Paraburkholderia fungorum: one gene and its partner. Each later gene encodes a partner of the first gene's protein in a complex. Links are inferred from orthologs where the notes say so. Each region holds a gene or a part of one and is shown on either strand. Other genes may lie near its edges.

What was found.
Region 2: the proteins of nusB (region 1) and rpsJ are in contact, whole or in part, in a solved structure (PDB 3D3B), measured with the Escherichia coli proteins. The link is inferred for Paraburkholderia fungorum from one-to-one orthologs.

The regions. Positions count from the first base shown.
Region 1 is NZ_FNKP01000001.1:3,062,149-3,074,937, forward strand. Bases 8,446-11,339 are described here. They hold nusB (transcription antitermination factor NusB), read left to right. Parts: upstream 8,446-9,622; coding sequence 9,623-10,057; downstream 10,058-11,339. Other genes in these bases: ribBA (bifunctional 3,4-dihydroxy-2-butanone-4-phosphate synthase/GTP cyclohydrolase II), read left to right, coding at 8,446-9,070; ribH (6,7-dimethyl-8-ribityllumazine synthase), read left to right, coding at 9,120-9,626; BLS41_RS13585 (pyridoxal phosphate-dependent aminotransferase), read left to right, coding at 10,228-11,339. In the rest of the region: BLS41_RS13535 (hypothetical protein), read right to left, coding at 1-69; BLS41_RS13540 (Bcr/CflA family multidrug efflux MFS transporter), read right to left, coding at 224-1,444; BLS41_RS13545 (hypothetical protein), read left to right, coding at 1,787-2,377; hemL (glutamate-1-semialdehyde 2,1-aminomutase), read left to right, coding at 2,472-3,755; bifunctional diaminohydroxyphosphoribosylaminopyrimidine deaminase/5-amino-6-(5-phosphoribosylamino)uracil reductase RibD, read left to right, coding at 3,832-5,004; BLS41_RS13560 (riboflavin synthase), read left to right, coding at 5,020-5,649; BLS41_RS13565 (TIGR00366 family protein), read left to right, coding at 6,085-7,485; more of ribBA, read left to right, coding at 7,937-8,445; more of BLS41_RS13585, read left to right, coding at 11,340-11,424; BLS41_RS13590 (lytic transglycosylase domain-containing protein), read right to left, coding at 11,547-12,731. UniProt on the Escherichia coli protein: Part of the processive rRNA transcription and antitermination complex (rrnTAC). The complex forms an RNA-chaperone ring around the RNA exit tunnel of RNA polymerase (RNAP).
Region 2 is NZ_FNKP01000001.1:3,629,293-3,636,558, reverse strand. Bases 3,969-6,890 are described here. They hold rpsJ (30S ribosomal protein S10), read left to right. Parts: upstream 3,969-5,234; coding sequence 5,235-5,546; downstream 5,547-6,890. Other genes in these bases: rplD (50S ribosomal protein L4), read left to right, coding at 6,407-6,890; rplC (50S ribosomal protein L3), read left to right, coding at 5,748-6,407; tuf (elongation factor Tu), read left to right, coding at 3,969-5,098. Outside these bases: rpsL (30S ribosomal protein S12), read left to right, coding at 593-973; rpsG (30S ribosomal protein S7), read left to right, coding at 1,152-1,622; fusA (elongation factor G), read left to right, coding at 1,757-3,859; more of tuf, read left to right, coding at 3,908-3,968; more of rplD, read left to right, coding at 6,891-7,027; rplW (50S ribosomal protein L23), read left to right, coding at 7,024-7,266. UniProt on the Escherichia coli protein: Involved in the binding of tRNA to the ribosomes. Part of the processive rRNA transcription and antitermination complex (rrnTAC). The complex forms an RNA-chaperone ring around the RNA exit tunnel of RNA polymerase (RNAP).

The DNA of each region.
Region 1 (12,789 bases):
AGCCAGCTTTTGCGCTTCGGCGAAAGCAGCATGTTGCCGTTCGCCGTTCATCAAATCTCTGATCGCCATGATTGCCGCTCCGAGGAACAGTGACTCCATCATAGCAATGCAATTTGCCGCGCACGGTCGCGCGGACGCAACACCTGGTGTTTTCCGCAGACGCGCCGGATGCACGCGCGCTACCCGCCTGTGGTAGGCGCGCGAACACGGAAAAGGCCAGCGTTCAAACCGCGGCGACGGGCGCTTTGGCCCCGTGCCATCTGATTACCAGGATTCGCCCGACGTAACACAGCACGCCCGCGACGCCCACGACGATGCCCATCCCTTTGGGCGAGCCGTCCTGCCAGAGCCCGACCGCGAGGCTCGACAACGCGCCGAGCGCGAGTTGCACCGCGCCGAATACGGCGGCCGCTGCACCCGCATTCATCGGATAACGGTGCATCAGATCGGTCGTGCAGTTTGCGGATAACACCCCCACGACGCCGACCACGAAGAACAGCCCGAACACGATCGACCACAATCCGCCCAGCCCTGTCAGCGAGACAAAGCTCACGAATAGCGACGCCACGCAACTGACGGTGGCCGCGAACGAAATGATCCGCAGCGCGCCGAGCCGGCCGACGAGCCGCGTATTCATGAAATTGCCGAACATGATGCCGACGATATTCAGCGCGAACAAAAAGCCGTAATGCTGCGCCGATACGTGGAAATATTCGATGTACACGAAAGGCGTCGCGGTGATGTAAGCGAACATCGACGCAAACGCCATCCCGCCGCACAACATGTGTCCCCACGCGACCGGATCGCGCAGCAATCTGCCGTACGCGCCGAACGACTTCAGCAACGCGGACTGCGCGCGCTTTTCAGGCGGCCAGGTCTCCGGCACCTTCAGAAACGCGGTCACCGCGCACACCGAACCGAACAGCGTCAGCACGACGAACACCACGCGCCAGCCGCCGATCAGCAGCAACTGTCCGCCGATCAACGGCGCAAGCAACGGACCGATCGACGTGACGATGGCCAGCATCGACAGCACGCGGGCGGCGTCGGTCGGACCATACGCATCGCGCGCAATCGCACGCGCGAGCACCGAAGCCGCGCCCGCACCTAGCGCCTGCACGAAGCGGAACGTCACCAGCGAGCCGATCGAAAACGACAGCGCGCACGCCACGCTCGCCAGCGCATACATGATGATGCCGCCGAGCAGCACCGGCCGCCGTCCATACGTATCCGACAGCGGTCCGTACAGCAGCATGCCGATCGAAAAGCCGAACATGAAACTGGTGAGCGTGGTTTGCGCCGCGCCCGTGCTGATCGCGAAGGCCTGCGCGATGGTCGGCAGGCTCGGCAGGTACATGTCGATGGAAATCGGCCCGCATGCGGCAAGCGCACCGAGCAACAGGATCAGCCGGCCATCGGGCCGGCTCTGGGTGACGTGAGACATGGAAATCGGGAATCCGGATGAAGCGCCGCGCCGTCATCGTCGGCACGAACGGTGGAACGGGAAAGCGACAAGCTGAAGGCCCGATTGTACGCGACGGTTAATCCACCCGAGCGCGCCTTGCCTTGCCTTGCCTCGCCTTGCCTTGCCTTGCCTTGCCTTGCCTCGCCTTGCCTTGCCTCGCCTCGCCTCGCCTTGCCGCGCTGCGCTCCTGCGCGTCAGAGCGCGCAGCGTCAACTGGCCGCGGCGGCCGCGCGGTCGATCGGTTAAGCTGCCGCCTGAACCCTGCGGGCCGCGGACGAAGGTATTCGCGGCACCCCGTCCACCATTCTGTATCGACCTGCAATGACCGCCTTCCTGCTGATCTGGAGCCCCAAGAAGTGGCCGTGGCCCGAGTTGGCCGACGTCGCGAAACGCGTGGCCTCCGGCGTCGCGGTGCCCGACGTGTGGGGCTGCGGATTCGCACGCAGCATCCTGCCGGGCGACCGGGTGTTCCTGCACCGCGTCGCGCAGGAACCGAAAGGCATCTTCGGCTCCGGCTACGTGACGCGCGCGCCGTACGAGGTTCCGGACGCAGCGACCAAACGCGGTTATCGCCTGTGTATCGATTTCGTCTACGACTGGCTGGTCGACGCGCATCAGGCGCCGGTGATTCCGCGTGAAGCGTTGCGCGTGCACCCGTTCTCGGTGCAGACATGGGATGCGCAAAGCTCCGGCACGGTGATCAAACCGCTCGCGGAAGGCGCGCTGGAAAAGCGCTGGCGCGAGCTGACCGGAACGCGCAAGCCGCCGCCCGTCTCACCGCCAGTCCCGCAGACAGGCCCGACGCACTCCAGCAAAGTCACAGCGCACAAGGCCCACAGCAAAGCCACGAGCAAGGCCGCGAATACGACCGCCACAGCCGACCCGGGCAAGCCCGCCCGCAAAACCCGTTGACGCTGACTCCGGTACAATTTCTCCACCTATCCCAGCGTCGCAAAACGCCGACCGGCAACCCGCGCCGCTGCGCAACCTCTATTCAGCCATCGCCATGTCCAATAACGAAATCCTCTTCGAACGCGCGCAACGCACCATCCCGGGTGGCGTGAACTCGCCGGTCCGCGCTTTCCGTTCCGTCGGCGGCACGCCGCGTTTCGTCGAGCGCGCTCAAGGCCCGTACTTCTGGGACGCGGACGGTCAGCGCTATATCGACTACATCGGCTCGTGGGGCCCGATGATCCTCGGCCACGTCCATCCCGAAGTGCTGGAGGCGGTGCAGCGCGTGCTGGGCAACGGCTTCTCGTTCGGCGCGCCGACCGAATCTGAAGTGGAAATCGCCGAGGAAATCTGCAAGCTGGTGCCGTCGATCGAACAGGTCCGCATGGTGTCGAGCGGCACTGAAGCGACCATGAGCGCGCTGCGTCTCGCGCGCGGCTTCACGAATCGCAGCCGTATCGTCAAATTCGAAGGCTGCTATCACGGTCATGCCGACAGCCTGCTGGTCAAGGCCGGTTCGGGTCTGCTGACCTTCGGCAATCCGACCTCGGCAGGCGTGCCGGTCGACATCGCGAAGCACACCACGGTCCTCGAATACAACAACGTCGCCGAACTCGAAGAGGCGTTCAAGGCGTTCGGCAACGAGATCGCGTCGGTGATCGTCGAGCCGGTGGCGGGCAACATGAACCTCGTGCGCGCCACGCCCGAATTCCTGCAGGCGTTGCGCCGTCTGTGCACCGAGTACGGCTCGGTGCTGATTTTCGACGAAGTGATGTGCGGTTTCCGCGTGGCGCTCGGCGGCGCGCAAGAGGTGTACGACATCACGCCGGACCTGACGTGTCTGGGCAAGGTGATCGGCGGCGGCATGCCGGCCGCAGCGTTCGGCGGACGTCGCGACATCATGGCTCACCTCGCGCCGCTCGGCGGCGTGTATCAGGCGGGCACGCTGTCGGGCAATCCGATCGCGGTGGCCGCCGGTCTGAAGACGCTGCAACTGATCCAGGCGCCGGGCTTCTACGACACGCTGGCCGCGCGCACCGCCCGTCTCGCGCAAGGTCTGTCGCAAGTCGCACGCGAAGCGAAGGTGCCGTTCTCGGCGGATTCGCTCGGCGGCATGTTCGGCATCTACTTTACGGACTCGGTTCCGGGCAGCTTCGCCGATGTCACGAAGAGCGACGTGCCGCGCTTCAACGCGTTCTTCCACAAGATGCTCGACGCGGGCGTGTACTTCGCGCCGTCGGCGTATGAAGCGGGCTTCGTGTCGAGCGCGCACGACGACGCGATCATCGACGCGACGATCGACGCAGCGCGCAGCGCATTCGCGTCGCTCGCGGGTTGAAGAAACGCGGCGCGAGCCGCACCTTGCTGAATACGAAGCTCTACCTAGTCTAGCCACCGCACCCGACCGGACACCGATGTTTTCGCAAACCGATTTCGTCCATATGGAACGCGCGCTCGCGTTGGCCAAGCGCGGCATGTACACCACCGACCCGAATCCGCGCGTGGGTTGCGTGCTCGTCAAGAATGGCGAGGTGATCGGCGAAGGCTTCACGCAACCGGCCGGTCAGGATCACGCCGAGGTTCGCGCGTTGAAGGACGCGCGCTCGCGCGGCCATGATCTGCGCGGCGCTACTGCTTACGTGACGCTCGAACCGTGCAGCCATTTCGGCCGCACCCCGCCGTGCGCGAACGCGCTGATCGAAGCGCAGGTCGCGCGCGTCGTCGCGGCGATGGAAGATCCGAATCCGCAGGTGTCCGGGCGTGGGCTGAAGATGCTGCGCGACGCCGGCATCGAAGTGCGTTGCGGCCTGCTTGCGCAGGAAGCGCACGAACTGAACATCGGCTTCGTGTCTCGGATGACGCGCGGCCGTCCGTGGGTTCGCATGAAAGTCGCGGCGTCGCTCGACGGTCGCACCGGTTTGCCGTCGGGCGTCAGCCAATGGATCACCGGCGAAGCGGCACGCGCGGATGGTCACGCGTGGCGCGCTCGCGCATCGGCGATTCTGACGGGCATCGGCACGGTCAGGGAAGACAATCCGCGCATGACCGTGCGCGCGGTCGATACGCCGCGTCAGCCGCAACGCGTGTTGATCGACAGTCAGCTCGATGTGCCGCCGGACGCGCAGATTCTGGCCGGTGCGCCCACGCTGATTTTCTGCGGCAATCTCGACCAGCGTCACACCGACCGCGCCAATGCATTGCGCGACCGTGGCGCCGAGATCGTGCAGATGGCGAACGCGGCCGGCAAGGTCGATCTGCCCGGCATGCTGAAGGCGCTCGGCGAACGCAACGTGAACGAATTGCACGTCGAGGCGGGCTATAAACTGAACGGCTCGCTGCTGCGCGAAGGTTGCGTCGACGAACTGCTCGTGTATCTCGCGCCGAACCTGCTCGGCATGGACTCGATGAGCATGTTCAACCTGCACGCACCCGACACGCTCGAAGGCCGCGTCAAACTGAATTTTCACGCAGTGGACCGGATCGGCGACGATCTGCGGATTCTCGCGCGCTTTGCGCCTCTGGCGGCGTCGCAAGCCAGCCCCGCAGAACCCGGCGACGATCCCGCGTCCTCCCCCGTTTCGAATTGATCAAGGACTAGCACGATGTTTACAGGAATCGTCGCGGCAGTGGGCCGCATCGAATCAGTCAAGCCTCTGGGCGCGGATGGCGACGCGGGCGTGCGCCTGAACGTCGAAGCCGGCGGCCTCGATCTCGGCGACGTGCAACTGGGCGACAGCATCACGATCCAGGGCGCGTGCATGACGGTGGTTGCGAAGACCGCGCATTCGTTCGAAGTCGATGTGTCGCGCGAAAGTCTCAATTGCACGGCAGGTCTTGGCGAACCCGGCGAGGTCAATCTGGAGAAGGCGCTGCGTGCGCACGACCGGCTGGGCGGACATATCGTGTCCGGTCACGTCGACGGACTGGGTACCGTTACGCATTTCGCGCCGGTTGGCGAGTCGCACGAATTGCGCGTGCTCGCGCCGCGTGAGATTGGCCGCTATCTCGCGTTTAAAGGATCGGTCACGGTCAACGGCGTGAGTCTGACCGTCAATTCGGTGAAGGATCGTGACGATGGGTGCGAGTTTTCGATCAACCTGATTCCGCACACGGTCGAGGTGACTGCGCTTAAGCATCTGCGCGTAGGGGCGAAGGTGAATCTGGAGATCGATCTGATTGCGCGGTATGTGGAGCGGATGTTGTCGACGGGTCAGGACCTGCGCAAGGTCTGACAGTCGGGTTGAAGCTGGCCTTCTGTTTTATCTGCTCGATGTCCGGTGGATGGAATGAAGGGCCAGCAGCGCATTGTAGATTTCGCCAATTAAAAACGAATCGAAGCTTCCCGCCGTCTCTTCCGGTGTCTCACACCCGACGCGCTCCTCCGGTTCACGGCCACGAAATCTTTAACTCTTCTACCCCTCCCCCTGCGTTGAAATTGATGCAGCTCGCGCATCGCGACAACGCTGCCAGCCGATCTGCTTCAGGCGTGTCCCTCCTCCGAATCCTTTTCGCGAAAACGGCCACCTGTCCCGCGAAAAAACATGAAATTCCAAATTCGATTATGTTTCGTCGTCGCAGCAAATCGCTGCGCGTAAGCGAACTGTATTTATCGGATTGGCGTCGGGTTGCGTGAGCAACCGACGCCCGCGTATCAGCGGAGCGAGACCATGGAAAAGAAGGGTTACGGGGGCACAGTGACGGACACGGCCGCGCCTCGGCAGGGCGTCGTAGGCGGCCTCGTTTATATATTCGAACAGGTGATGCCGGACCCGTTCGTGCTTTCAATTGGCTTGACGGTGGTGGTCAGTCTGCTGGCCTTTGCGTTCGCGCCGCACGCCTCCGTGCCGACGTTGCTGACTTCCTGGTACGGCGGCACATTCAACATTCTCGGCTTCGCGTTGCAGATGATCCTGATCCTCGCGACAGGTTACGCAATCGCCGAAGCGCCGATCGTGCAGCGCGGCTTGCGCGCCATGGCTTCACGCGTGCAGACACCGGCTCGGGCGGCGTTGCTGGTGTTCCCCGTGGTCGGCATCTGTGCATGGCTCAACTGGGGACTCGGGCTGATTGTCGGCGCGCTGCTTTCACGTGAGATCGCCCGGCGGGTGAAGGTGGATTTCGCATGGCTCGTCGCGGGCAGCTATTCGGCGTGGTCGATCTGCAATAGCGGTTTGTCGAGTTCGATTGCGTTATCGCAGGCGTCGCACGGCAACGCGTTGAATCTCGTGGAGAAAGCGACCGGCCAGGTCGTTCCATTGAGCGAGACGGTGTTCGCGTCGTTCGTGCTGGTTCCGACCGTGCTGGTGGTCGTCGTGATGACCGCCGTATTCATCTGGATTCACCCCAAAGCCGAACACGTCGTCGCGTTCAATCAAACCGGCCCGCAAGGCGATAGCGGCAGCGATGCCGATGCCGATCCCCACGCCCGCCAGTCCGCTGCGACCTCGTTCGCGGCGCGGGTCGAACAATCCATGTTCGGCACCCTGATCATGCTGCTGCTGGGCGTCGGTTATCTGGCCATGACGTGGCACACCAAGGGCTTCGAACTCGACATCAACACGACGATCCTGATCTTCCTGCTGGTCGGCCTCGCGTTGCAGCGCACGCCGATTGCGTACGCCGACGCGATCCGCCGCGCCGCGCGGCAGACCGGCTCGATGCTGCTGCAATACCCGATGTACGGCGGCATCATGGGCATCATGACGGGGACCGGGCTGGCGGCCACCATCGCCAAGACCTTCGTGGTGATCGCGACACCGGTCACACTGCCGCTGTGGAGCTATCTCAGTTCGCTGATCATCACGCTGCTCGTACCGAGCGCGGGCGGCCACTGGGCGGTTCAGGGGCCGTTCGTGCTGCCCGCCGCACTCGGCTTGCACGCGTCGATTCCCCGCACCACGATGGGCGTGGCGATGGCGGAAAACGTCTCCAACATGCTGCAACCGTTCTGGGCCGTGCCGGTGGTGGCGATTGCAGGCATTCGCATTCAGCGCGTGATGGGCTACACGGCGATTACGTTCGTCGTGTCGCTCGTGATTTATGCCGCGGCGCTGTGGCTGGTTCCGTGACGCCATGATTTCGACCAGGGCCGCTGGCTATCGAGCGGGCGGCCTGTGGCCTCTTGCCTCTGTCTGCGGCCGGGAGCCGGACGGCGCTCGCCATGTCTTGCGGAACGTGTGAGCCTCGCTGTCGCCTCCCTCGGTCCGCAGATGCGGCTTATGGCGGCTTCATCGAACTTCGATGTCCTTTTATCCGCGAGCTGGCGTCTGTGACCTACCCCCGGAGCGGATCGTCAAACGCGTCGCTCCACGCGAGCAGACCGCCCGTCGACAGCCCGCCAGCAAAGGCCTGGCGGCAGTCCGCTCCGATTGCACCCGGCCCGCACGCCGATCGTTTGAACGAGCATAGCAACCCCGGATATCCCATCGCCAGTCGGCCAAACGGCCTATGCCATCCGTCGGAGGCGACTTGGACCCGCGCGTGGCGTAAAATACGCGCTTTCCCGAAAATCTCGCCAACATGACGCTCGCCTCCACTCAAGAGATCATCGCCGAACTGAAAGCCGGCCGGATGGTGATCCTCGTCGACGAAGAAGATCGCGAAAACGAGGGCGACCTCGTGCTCGCCGCCGAGTTCGTCACGCCGGAAGCGATCAATTTCATGGCGCGTTACGGCCGTGGCCTGATCTGCCTGACGTTGACGCAGGAACGCTGCAAACAGCTCAACCTGCCGCTGATGACCTACCGCAACGGCACGCAGTACGGCACGGCGTTCACGGTCAGCATCGAAGCAGCGGAAGGCGTCACCACTGGCATTTCGGCGGCCGACCGCGCCCGCACCATCGCGGCCGCGGTCGCACCGGACGCCAAGCCGGAGCACATCGTCCAGCCGGGCCACGTGTTTCCGATCATGGCCCAGCCGGGCGGCGTGCTGGTGCGCGCCGGTCATACCGAAGCGGGCTGCGACTTCACCGCGCTGGCGGGCCTCGCGCCGGCCTCGGTAATCTGCGAAGTGATCAACGACGACGGCACGATGGCTCGGTTGCCGGATCTGATCGAATTCGGCAAGGTGCACGGTCTGAAGGTCGGCACGATTGCCGACCTGATCCACTATCGCAGCCGGACCGAGTCGATCGTCGAGCGCATTTGCGAACGCACCATGCAGACCGCGCACGGCGCGTTCCGCGCGGTCATGTATCTCGACCAGCCGAGCGGCCAGCCGCACATCGCGCTGGTGCGCGGCACGCCGTGCACGGATCAGGACACGCTGGTGCGCGTGCACGAGCCGCTGTCGGTGCTGGATCTGCTCGAAGTCGGCGAATCCACTCACTCGTGGACGCTCGACGCCGCCATGAAAGAAATCGCCGAACGCGACTGCGGCGTCATCGTGCTGCTGAATTGCGGCGATTCGAAAGACCATCTGATCGACGTCTTCAAGGCGTTCGACTCGAAGGAAAAAGCAGAGGCGCTCAAACGCCGCCCGGTCGACTTCAAGACCTACGGCATCGGTGCGCAGATTCTGCGCGAGCTAGGGGTCGGCAAGATGCAGGTTCTGTCGAACCCACGCAAGCTGGGCAGCATGTCGGGCTACGGCCTCGAAGTCACCGGCTTCGTCCCAATGCCCGGCAGCAAAGCCCAAGCCCCGCAAGGCTGACCCGACCATTCACGCGCCTGGCGCCCACTCAAAACACTACGGAAGTCACATGGAAATCGGACAATATCAACCGAATCTCGACGGCGACGGACTGCGCATCGGCATCGTCCAGGCGCGTTTTAACGAACCCGTCTGCAACGGCCTCGCCGACTCGTGCATCGAAGAACTCGAACGCCTCGGCGTGACCGGCGAAGACGTGCTGCTGGTCACGGTACCCGGCGCACTGGAAATCCCGCTGGCACTGCAAAAGCTCGCCGAAAGCGCGCAATTCGATGCACTGATCGCGCTCGGCGCGGTGATTCGCGGCGAGACCTATCACTTCGAACTGGTATCGAACGAAAGCGGCGCGGGCATTACGCGTATCGGTCTGGACTTCGGCATTCCGGTCGCGAACGCCGTGCTGACCACCGAAAACGACGAACAGGCGGTTGCCCGCATGACCGAAAAGGGTCGTGACGCAGCGCGCGTGGCCGTCGAAATGGCGAACCTCTCGGTCGCGCTCGAACAACTCGGCGGCGACGACGAGGAAGAAGACGAAGAAGAGGACGAAGCATGAAGAGCGCACGCCGACGCTCCCGCGAACTAGCCACGCAGGGGCTTTACCAGTGGCTGCTGTCGGGTTCGCCCGCCAGTGAAATCGAAGCGCAGCTGAGCGGCGCCCAAGGTTTCGACAAGGCCGATCGCGAGCATCTGGACGCGCTTTTGCGCGGCGTGATCCGCGATTCGGACGCGTTGTCCGCCGACATCGCACCGTGCCTGGATCGTCCGATCGAACAACTGTCGCCGGTCGAACGCGCTGTTCTGCTGGTCGCTGCATTCGAACTGAAGAATCACGTCGATATTCCCTATCGCGTAATCATCAACGAAGCAGTCGAGCTGACCAAAACATTCGGCGGCTCGGACGGCTACAAGTACGTCAACGGCGTACTGGACAAGCTGTCCGCGCAATTGCGCGCAGCTGAAACGCAGGCGGCTCGCAAGTCGTAAGCGTCAGGCGCATGACGGGACACCCTGTCATGCGCCTTTTTTGTAGCGAGTCGAACCGCTGGAAAGGACGCTGCGTTGCGCATGTCTGAGCTGGTGCGCGGGGAACCCCGATCAGCCGTAATCGGGCACGCAACGCCGTCCTGCTTTTGCTCTGAACTGGATTTGATCGTATGAACTCCGTGACCGAACCCCTCGTGCGGCTTGCTGCCCGCGTCGACGCCATCCAGCCGTTCTATGTGATGGAACTGGCCAAGGAGGCCGCGCTCCTCGAGCGCGACGGGCGCGACATCATTCACATGGGAATCGGCGAGCCCGATTTCACGGCACCCGAGCCTGTAATCGAGGCTGCGGCAAACGCGCTGCGCCGGGGCGTCACGCAATACACCAATGCGCTCGGCCTGCACGCGCTGCGTGAAGCGATCTCCGCGCATTACGCCGAGTTCTACGGCGTTAGCGTCGATCCCGCGCGGATCGTTGTCACCGCGGGCGCATCCGCCGCGTTGTTGCTGGCCTGCGCCGCGCTGGTCGACCGCGACGACGAAGTGCTGATGCCGGACCCGTGCTACCCATGCAACCGTCATTTCGTGATCGCCGCCGAAGGCAAGCCGGTCATGGTGCCAAGCGGCCCCGCCGAGCGTTTCCAGTTGACCGCCAACGACGTCGAGCGCCTCTGGAACGAGCGCACTCGTGGCGTGCTGCTCGCTTCGCCGTCGAACCCGACCGGCACGTCGATCGAACCCGCCGAACTTGAACGCATCGTCAAGGCGGTGCGGGCGCGTGGCGGCTTCACGATCGTCGACGAGATCTATCAGGGTCTGAGCTACGACGCAAAGCCCGTCTCGGCGCTCTCGTTTGGCGACGACGTGATCACCGTCAACAGTTTCTCGAAGTACTTCAACATGACCGGCTGGCGTCTGGGCTGGCTCGTGGTGCCGCCCGGCATGGTTAGCGCGTTCGAAAAGCTCGCGCAGAACCTGTTCATCTGCGCGTCGGCGCTCGCGCAGCACGCGGCCCTCGCCTGCTTCGAGCCGGAAACCATCGCCATCTATGAAGAGCGGCGGCTCGAGTTCAAGCGCCGCCGCGACTTCATTGCACCGGCTCTGGAATCGCTCGGTTTCTCGGTGCCGGTCATGCCCGACGGCGCGTTCTACGTCTATGCCGATTGCCGTACGGTCGCGCATAAGGCAGCCGGGGACAGCGCCGCGCTCACCAAGGCCATGCTGCACGACGCGGGCGTGGTGCTGGTACCGGGTATGGATTTCGGCACACACGCGCCGAGGGAGTACATCCGCTTGTCGTATGCAACTGCGTATCCGAAGCTGGAAGAGGCAGTGGATCGGCTGGCGAAGCTGTTCGGGCAGCAATAGGCTTACGAACAGCATCACTCCCCAAACGCAAAAAAGGACACTCGAAAGTGTCCTTTTTTGTTGCTGCCGAGTTTTTGCGACGCGCTATCCAGCTCAAGCTGCCAGACCGCCACGTAGTCAGATCAGGCGCCCAGCTCCGAGGCCGACGCCACGTGCTTCGTGGCATTCGCATCGTCCTGATCGGCTGCAGAGGACTTTGCCGGCGCGTTCAGCGCGTGACCGCCGTCGAGCGTCACCTGAACCCGCTTGGCGCTGCTCGCTGCCGCCTGAGCCGTATTGGCCGACGCGGTCAGAACCGGCGTCGGCGACTGCGGTGCGTTGATCGGCACCTTGCGGCCCCGTGCCACGTCGCGCAGACGGCCACGCTCGGCCATCACCTTGGCGCCGTAGCCGCCGTCGTCCTGCGAACTGGAGCCGACGTACAGACGCAAGCCGCCCGGCAGCGAACCGCCGCGTGCGATGCAATCCTTCAGCACCAGCGCGCCCACCTTGATGTTCGCGACCGGTTCGAGCGCCGCGCCTTCACCGCCGAAATACTGGAATTTGTCCGAGTGCACCTTGGACATCACCTGCATCAGGCCTTGCGCGCCGACGCCGCTCTCGGCGTACGGGTTGAAACCCGATTCGATTGCCATCACGGACAGCAGCAGCAGAGGATCGAGGCCGACTTCACGGCCGGTGTCGAACGCGGCCTTCACGAGCTCGCTAACGGGCTCCTGAGCGACGCGATAACGGCGCGCCAGGTACGACGCAACCAGATCCTGCTCGCGGCTCGATACCAGCACGCGATCGTCGCGCGCATCGGCCGAAACGCGTTGGGCCGGGATCAGGCGAGCCAGCGCGGTGACGCTTTGCATGGTGCGCGGATCGAGCCCGTTCAGAGCGGCGACACCCATACCGGCCGAACCGGAATTGTCGATAGCGCTGTCGACGCTGGTGTTGCTGGTGGTGAAGCTGACGTTGGTGCCGGTGACGCCACTGGGAGCGTCGGAATTGCTCGTATTGGCACTGACCGACAGCGACTCGTCAGACGACGACGCGTTTGCCGGCGGACCGAAAGCTGGTAGCGGATTGCCTTGCAGCAAACGCGCAGGGCCAGCTTGCACAGCGGCGGAAATAACCGGCATCAGCTTGGCAGCCAAGGTGCCGCGCAGCGTAGGCATCAGCCAGAGGGTGACGGCCATAACGACCGCAACACCGCCGACGATGCTAAACAGATGATGACTCACTCGCGTCCCGCGACGCAGCACTCCTCGCACAGCCTGTGCGATACGCTCATCGGGACGCCACGATAACCAGGCGTTCATTCAGATCTCCCATCTTGCATGATCCGCGAACTCCGCCGAATAAAAATGGCGGCACTAC
Region 2 (7,266 bases), 560 kb from region 1 along the record:
GGTTTTGGTTCGCTGGTCCTGACCGAGGCGAGCAAACCGGTGCTTAAGGGCGAGCAGAACGTGACGATGCGTCGCTATGTGAAGCCGACTCGCACCCGTCAATCGTCCGGGCGTACGAGCGAACGTGCCGATCCTACGGTCGGCATGGGTCCGCGTGAACGTGCCCGTTGGGATCGGCTGCGCGCATGGCGTACAGAAACGGCAAAAAGCGACGGCGTGCCTGCCTACGTCATTTTCCACGACGCGACACTGGCAGAAATTGCCCGTAATGGCCCCGATTCCATCGAGGATTTGCGCGGCATTCCGGGCATGGGCGCACGTAAACTCGATCGTTTCGGCGACGAATTGCTGGAAGTCGTCGCGGCTGATTGAGCGCTCGGGACGGCTCATACAGATCGACAGGCCTGCGAAATATCGCAACCTGTTGACTCCCTTAGTATTTTCGGAATATTATGCTAGGTTCCGGTTCTTGGGATGCCTGCGCGCGGGGTTAACTCGCGAGTAAACAGACCACCCGGAAGTTCGATGCGCAAGCGTTTCCGCTTTGCCCGGGAACATATGCGTCGATTTTGTTCAATTTCAGGAATAAACAATGCCAACCATCAATCAACTGGTTCGCAAAGGCCGCCAGTCGGAAACGACTAAGAGCAAGAGCCCGGCCTTGCAGGACTGCCCCCAGCGCCGCGGCGTGTGCACCCGTGTGTACACCACGACGCCTAAGAAGCCTAACTCGGCACTCCGTAAGGTTGCCAAGGTTCGTCTGACGAACGGCTTCGAAGTTATTTCGTACATCGGTGGTGAAGGCCACAACCTGCAGGAACACTCGGTCGTGCTGATTCGCGGCGGTCGTGTTAAGGACTTGCCGGGTGTGCGTTACCACATGGTTCGCGGCTCGCTGGATACCCAGGGCGTCAAGGATCGTAAGCAGGCTCGCTCGAAGTACGGCGCGAAGCGTGCCAAGGCTGGCAAGTAATTAGCCGGTCAAAGTAGTTTCAGGTCGCCTGCAAAGGCGGTAATAGCGGTGGTGCCGGAATAGCCGGTGCTGTCGAGTAAGTGGTCACCCGACCAGGCTGGTAAGTCTTGAAGATGAATCGGGTTAGTTGGTGGCCGCGGAGCTGAGTAGCTCCAACTGAAAAGTTAAAGGAAGAAACATGCCGCGTCGTCGCGAAGTCCCCAAGCGGGAAGTGTTGCCGGATCCGAAGTTCGGTAACGTTGATGTAGCTAAGTTCATGAACGTGCTGATGTTGTCCGGCAAGAAGTCGGTTGCTGAACGCATCGTGTACGGCGCTTTCGAACAAATCCAGACCAAGGGTGGCAAGGACCCGCTGGAAGTGTTCACGGTAGCGCTCAACAACGTCAAGCCGGTGGTCGAAGTTAAGAGCCGCCGCGTTGGTGGTGCAAACTATCAGGTTCCGGTCGAAGTGCGCCCGTCGCGTCGTATGGCATTGGCGATGCGTTGGCTGCGTGAAGCCGCGAAGAAGCGCAGCGAGAAGTCGATGGCCCTGCGTCTGGCAGGTGAACTCTCCGAAGCGGCCGAAGGCCGTGGCGGCGCAATGAAGAAGCGCGACGAAGTTCACCGGATGGCAGAAGCCAACAAGGCGTTCTCGCACTTCCGTTTCTAAGCTTCCCGAACCCGGGTTTAGCTGAAAAAGCGGAAAGAAATTCCGGGCGGGTGCGCTTACAAAGCGCCTCGCCCGTTTGTGTTACAGCGCGATGGGTATTTTCTCGCATCGCGTCATCCCAATAGAGGATCAAAGTGGCTCGCAAGACACCTATCGAGCGCTACCGTAACATCGGTATTAGCGCTCACATCGACGCCGGCAAAACGACGACGACCGAGCGCATCCTGTTCTATACCGGCGTGAACCACAAGATTGGTGAAGTTCACGACGGCGCTGCAACCATGGACTGGATGGAGCAGGAGCAGGAACGCGGTATCACGATCACGTCCGCTGCTACCACGGCTTTCTGGAAAGGCATGGCCGGCGACCGCGCTGAGCACCGTATCAACATCATCGACACGCCGGGTCACGTCGACTTCACGATTGAAGTTGAGCGCTCGATGCGCGTGCTCGACGGCGCGTGCATGGTCTACTGCGCTGTGGGCGGCGTTCAGCCCCAGTCGGAAACCGTGTGGCGTCAGGCTAATAAGTACAAGGTTCCCCGTCTCGCGTTCATCAACAAGATGGACCGTACCGGCGCGAACTTCTTCAAGGTCTACGATCAGCTCAAGCTGCGTCTGAAGGCGAATCCGGTTCCGGTCGTGGTGCCTATCGGCGCGGAAGAAAACTTCACGGGCGTCGTCGATCTGCTGAAGATGAAGGCGATCATTTGGGACGAAGCGTCCCAAGGCACGAAGTTCTCGTACGAAGAAATCCCGGCAGAACTGGTCGACACGTGCAACGAATGGCGCGAGAAGATGGTCGAAGCGGCTGCTGAGTCGAGCGAAGACCTGATGAACAAGTACCTGGAAGAGGGCGAGCTCTCCGAAGCGGAAATCATCAAGGGTCTGCGCGATCGTACGATTGCATGCGAAATTCAGCCGATGCTGTGCGGTACCGCGTTCAAGAACAAGGGCGTGCAACGGATGCTGGACGCCGTGCTCGACTTCCTGCCGTCGCCGATCGACATTCCGCCGGTTACTGGCGAACTCGAAAACGGCGAAAAGGCTGAGCGTCGCGCAGCCGACGACGAGAAGTTCTCGTCGCTCGCGTTCAAGATCATGACGGACCCGTTTGTCGGTCAGCTGATCTTCTTCCGCGTGTACTCGGGTACGACGAAGTCGGGCGACACGCTGCTGAACGCGACCAAAGACAAGAAGGAACGTCTCGGTCGTATTCTGCTGATGCACGCAAACCAGCGCGAAGAAATCAAGGAAGTGCACGCTGGCGACATCGCGGCTGCTGTCGGTCTGAAAGACGCGACGACGGGCGACACGCTGTGCGATCCGCTGCACCCGATCGTTCTCGAGCGCATGATTTTCCCGGAACCGGTGATTTCGCAGGCTGTCGAGCCGAAGACGAAGCCGGACCAGGAAAAGATGGGTCTGGCACTGAACCGTCTGGCTCAGGAAGATCCGTCGTTCCGCGTTCAAACGGACGAAGAATCGGGCCAAACCATTATTTCGGGCATGGGCGAGCTCCACCTGGAAATTCTGGTTGACCGTATGAAGCGCGAATTCGGCGTGGAAGCAACGGTCGGCAAGCCGCAGGTTGCTTACCGCGAAACGATTCGCGGCAAGGCGGAAGACGTTGACGGCAAGTTCGTCAAGCAGTCGGGTGGTCGCGGCCAGTACGGTCACGCGGTCATCACGCTCGAGCCGAACGAACAAGGCAAGGGCTACGAATTCCTGGACGAGATCAAGGGTGGTGTGATTCCGCGTGAATACATCCCGGCGGTCGACAAGGGTATTCAGGAAACGCTGAAGGCAGGCGTGCTGGCAGGCTTCCCGGTCGTCGACGTCAAGGTTCACCTGACGTTCGGTTCGTACCACGACGTTGACTCGAACGAAAATGCTTTCCGCATGGCCGGTTCGATGGCGTTCAAGGAAGCAATGCGCAAGGCTCAGCCGGTCATCCTCGAACCGATGATGGCTGTCGAAGTCGAAACGCCGGAAGACTACATGGGCAACGTCATGGGCGACCTGTCGGGTCGTCGCGGCATTGTTCAGGGCATGGACGACATGGTTGGCGGCGGCAAGATCGTCCGCGCAGAAGTACCGCTGTCGGAAATGTTCGGCTACTCGACGTCGCTGCGTTCGCTGACCCAAGGTCGCGCAACGTACACGATGGAGTTCAAGCACTACGCAGAAGCACCGCGTAACGTGTCGGAAGCGATCATCAACGCCAAGTCGAAGTAATCGCGCGGCAAAGTCATTCAACGATTAACTTTTTGAAAGAAGAGAAACATGGCTAAAGGTAAATTCGAACGGACCAAGCCGCACGTGAACGTCGGCACGATCGGTCACGTTGACCACGGCAAGACCACGCTGACGGCAGCGATCACGACGGTTCTGACCAAGAAGTTTGGCGGCGAAGCAAAGGCATACGACCAGATCGACGCGGCGCCGGAAGAAAAGGCACGTGGTATCACGATCAACACGGCACACGTCGAGTACGAAACGGCTAACCGCCACTACGCACACGTTGACTGCCCGGGCCACGCTGACTATGTGAAGAACATGATCACGGGCGCAGCGCAGATGGACGGCGCGATCCTGGTGTGTTCGGCTGCAGACGGCCCGATGCCGCAAACGCGCGAGCACATCCTGCTGGCCCGTCAGGTTGGCGTTCCGTACATCATCGTGTTCCTGAACAAGTGCGACATGGTGGACGACGCTGAGCTGCTGGAACTCGTTGAAATGGAAGTTCGCGAACTTCTGTCGAAGTACGACTTCCCGGGCGACGACACGCCGATCATCAAGGGTTCGGCCAAGCTGGCGCTGGAAGGCGATGCGGGCGAGCTGGGCGAAGTGGCGATCATGAATCTGGCCGACGCGCTGGACACGTACATCCCGACGCCGGAGCGCGCAGTTGACGGTGCGTTCCTGATGCCGGTGGAAGACGTGTTCTCGATCTCGGGTCGTGGCACGGTGGTGACGGGTCGCGTTGAGCGCGGCATCGTCAAGGTCGGCGAAGAAATCGAAATCGTCGGTATCAAGCCGACGGTGAAGACGACCTGCACGGGCGTGGAAATGTTCCGCAAGCTGCTCGACCAGGGTCAGGCAGGCGACAACGTTGGTATCCTGCTGCGCGGCACGAAGCGTGAAGACGTGGAGCGTGGCCAGGTTCTGGCGAAGCCGGGTTCGATCAACCCGCACACGCACTTCACGGCTGAAGTGTACGTGCTGAGCAAGGACGAAGGCGGTCGTCATACGCCGTTCTTCAACAACTACCGTCCGCAGTTCTACTTCCGTACGACGGACGTGACGGGCTCGATCGAGCTGCCGAAGGACAAGGAAATGGTCATGCCGGGCGACAACGTGTCGATCACGGTGAAGCTGATCAACCCGATCGCGATGGAAGAAGGTCTGCGTTTCGCAATTCGCGAAGGCGGCCGTACGGTCGGCGCTGGTGTGGTTGCAAAGATTCTCGAGTAAAATCGCGAGTTGACCTTGCAGTACATGCAGTAAGTGGTGCCCGGAGCCGGGCGCCAGCCCCTCGCGGGCGCCCGGCTCTACGTTCTTTTACTATCTGGCGGCGCAATACCGCCTCGCTCTTTTCCAAGGAATTGTCATGCAGAACCAGAAAATCCGCATTCGCCTGAAGGCTTTCGACTATCGTCTGATCGATCAATCGGCAGCTGAAATCGTCGACACGGCCAAGCGGACTGGCGCGATCGTTCGTGGCCCGGTGCCCCTGCCGACCCGCATTCAACGCTTCGACATCCTGCGTTCGCCGCACGTCAACAAGACGTCGCGCGATCAGCTCGAAATCCGTACGCACCAACGTCTGATGGACATCGTCGATCCGACGGACAAGACCGTTGACGCACTGATGAAGCTGGACCTCCCGGCTGGTGTGGACGTTGAAATCAAGCTGCAATAAGGCTTTCAGAGCTTGTCCGGTAAGCCGGACAGCGCTAAGTCTTTGATTGCTTGCAGAAAACGAAAAGCCTTGCTATAGTGGTGGGCTTTTCGCGCATTTGCGCAAAAAAGTCGGTGTGCTGCAGCATGCATTCATGCCCGAAACGGCACCGGCATTTTGTAAATTAGCCCCGACCAATCGCAGTCGGGAATGGAGAAAACGATGAGCCTTGGACTCGTAGGTCGCAAGGTTGGCATGACCCGTATCTTCACGGCAGAAGGGGATTCGATTCCCGTTACCGTGCTGGACGTGTCCGACAACCGCGTGACGCAGATCAAGACTGTTGAAACCGACGGCTACACGGCCGTGCAGGTTGCATTCGGTACGCGCCGTGCATCGCGCGTGACGAAGCCTTTGGCCGGTCATCTCGCCAAAGCCGGTGTTCAAGCCGGTGAAATCCTCAAAGAATTCCAGATCGATGCTGCCAAGGCTGCCGAGTTGTCGAACGGCACCGTGGTCGGTCCCGACCTGTTCGAAGTAGGCCAGAAGGTCGACGTGCAAGGCGTGTCGATCGGTAAGGGCTACGCCGGTACCATCAAGCGTTACAACTTCGCATCCGGCCGTGCATCGCACGGTAACTCGCGCTCGCACAACGTGCCGGGTTCGATCGGTATGGCGCAAGATCCGGGTCGTGTTTTCCCGGGTAAGCGCATGACCGGTCACATGGGTGACGACACGGTAACGGTGCAAAACCTCGAGATCGCTCGTATCGACGCTGACCGCAAGCTGTTGCTGGTCAAGGGCGCCGTTCCGGGTGCGAAGGGTGGCAAAGTATTCGTTACGCCGGCCGTGAAGACGCGTGCCGTGAAAGGAGCGAAATAATGGAACTTAAGCTCCTGAATGCCAATGGTCAGGAAGGTGCAGGCGTTAGCGCGTCGGACGTAGTGTTCGGTCGCGATTACAACGAAGCCCTGATTCACCAGGTCGTGGTGGCGTATCAAGCGAATGCCCGTAGCGGCAACCGCGCGCAGAAGGATCGTGAGCAAGTTAAGCACACGACCAAGAAGCCGTGGCGCCAGAAGGGTACGGGCCGCGCCCGTGCCGGTATGTCGTCGAGCCCGTTGTGGCGCGGCGGTGGCCGGATCTTCCCGAATTCGCCGGAAGAAAACTTTTCGCACAAGGTCAACAAGAAGATGCATCGCGCAGGTCTCTGCTCGATCTTCTCGCAGCTGGCCCGCGAAGGCCGCATCTCGGTGGTCGACGAGCTGACGCTCGAAGCGCCGAAGACGAAGCTGCTGGCCGAAAAATTCAAGGCGATGGGTCTCGACTCCGTGCTGGTGATTACCGACACGGTTGACGAAAACCTGTACCTCGCGTCGCGCAACCTCGCCCACGTGGCGGTTGTCGAGCCGCGTTACGCCGACCCGCTGTCGCTGATCTACTTCAAGAAGATCCTGATCACGAAGGCTGCGGTCGCCCAGATCGAGGAGTTGCTGTCATGAGCGAGATTCGCAAGAACGATCATCGTTTGATGCAGGTCCTGCTCGCGCCGGTGATCTCCGAAAAGGCGACGCTGGTGGCCGACAAGAACGAGCAGGTTGTGTTCGAAGTCGCGCCCGATGCCACGAAGCAGGAAGTGAAAGCTGCAGTCGAGCTGCTGTTCAAGGTGGAAGTCAATTCCGTCAACGTGCTGGTCTCGAAGGGCAAAGCCAAGCGCTTTGGCCGCTTCATGGGCAAGCGC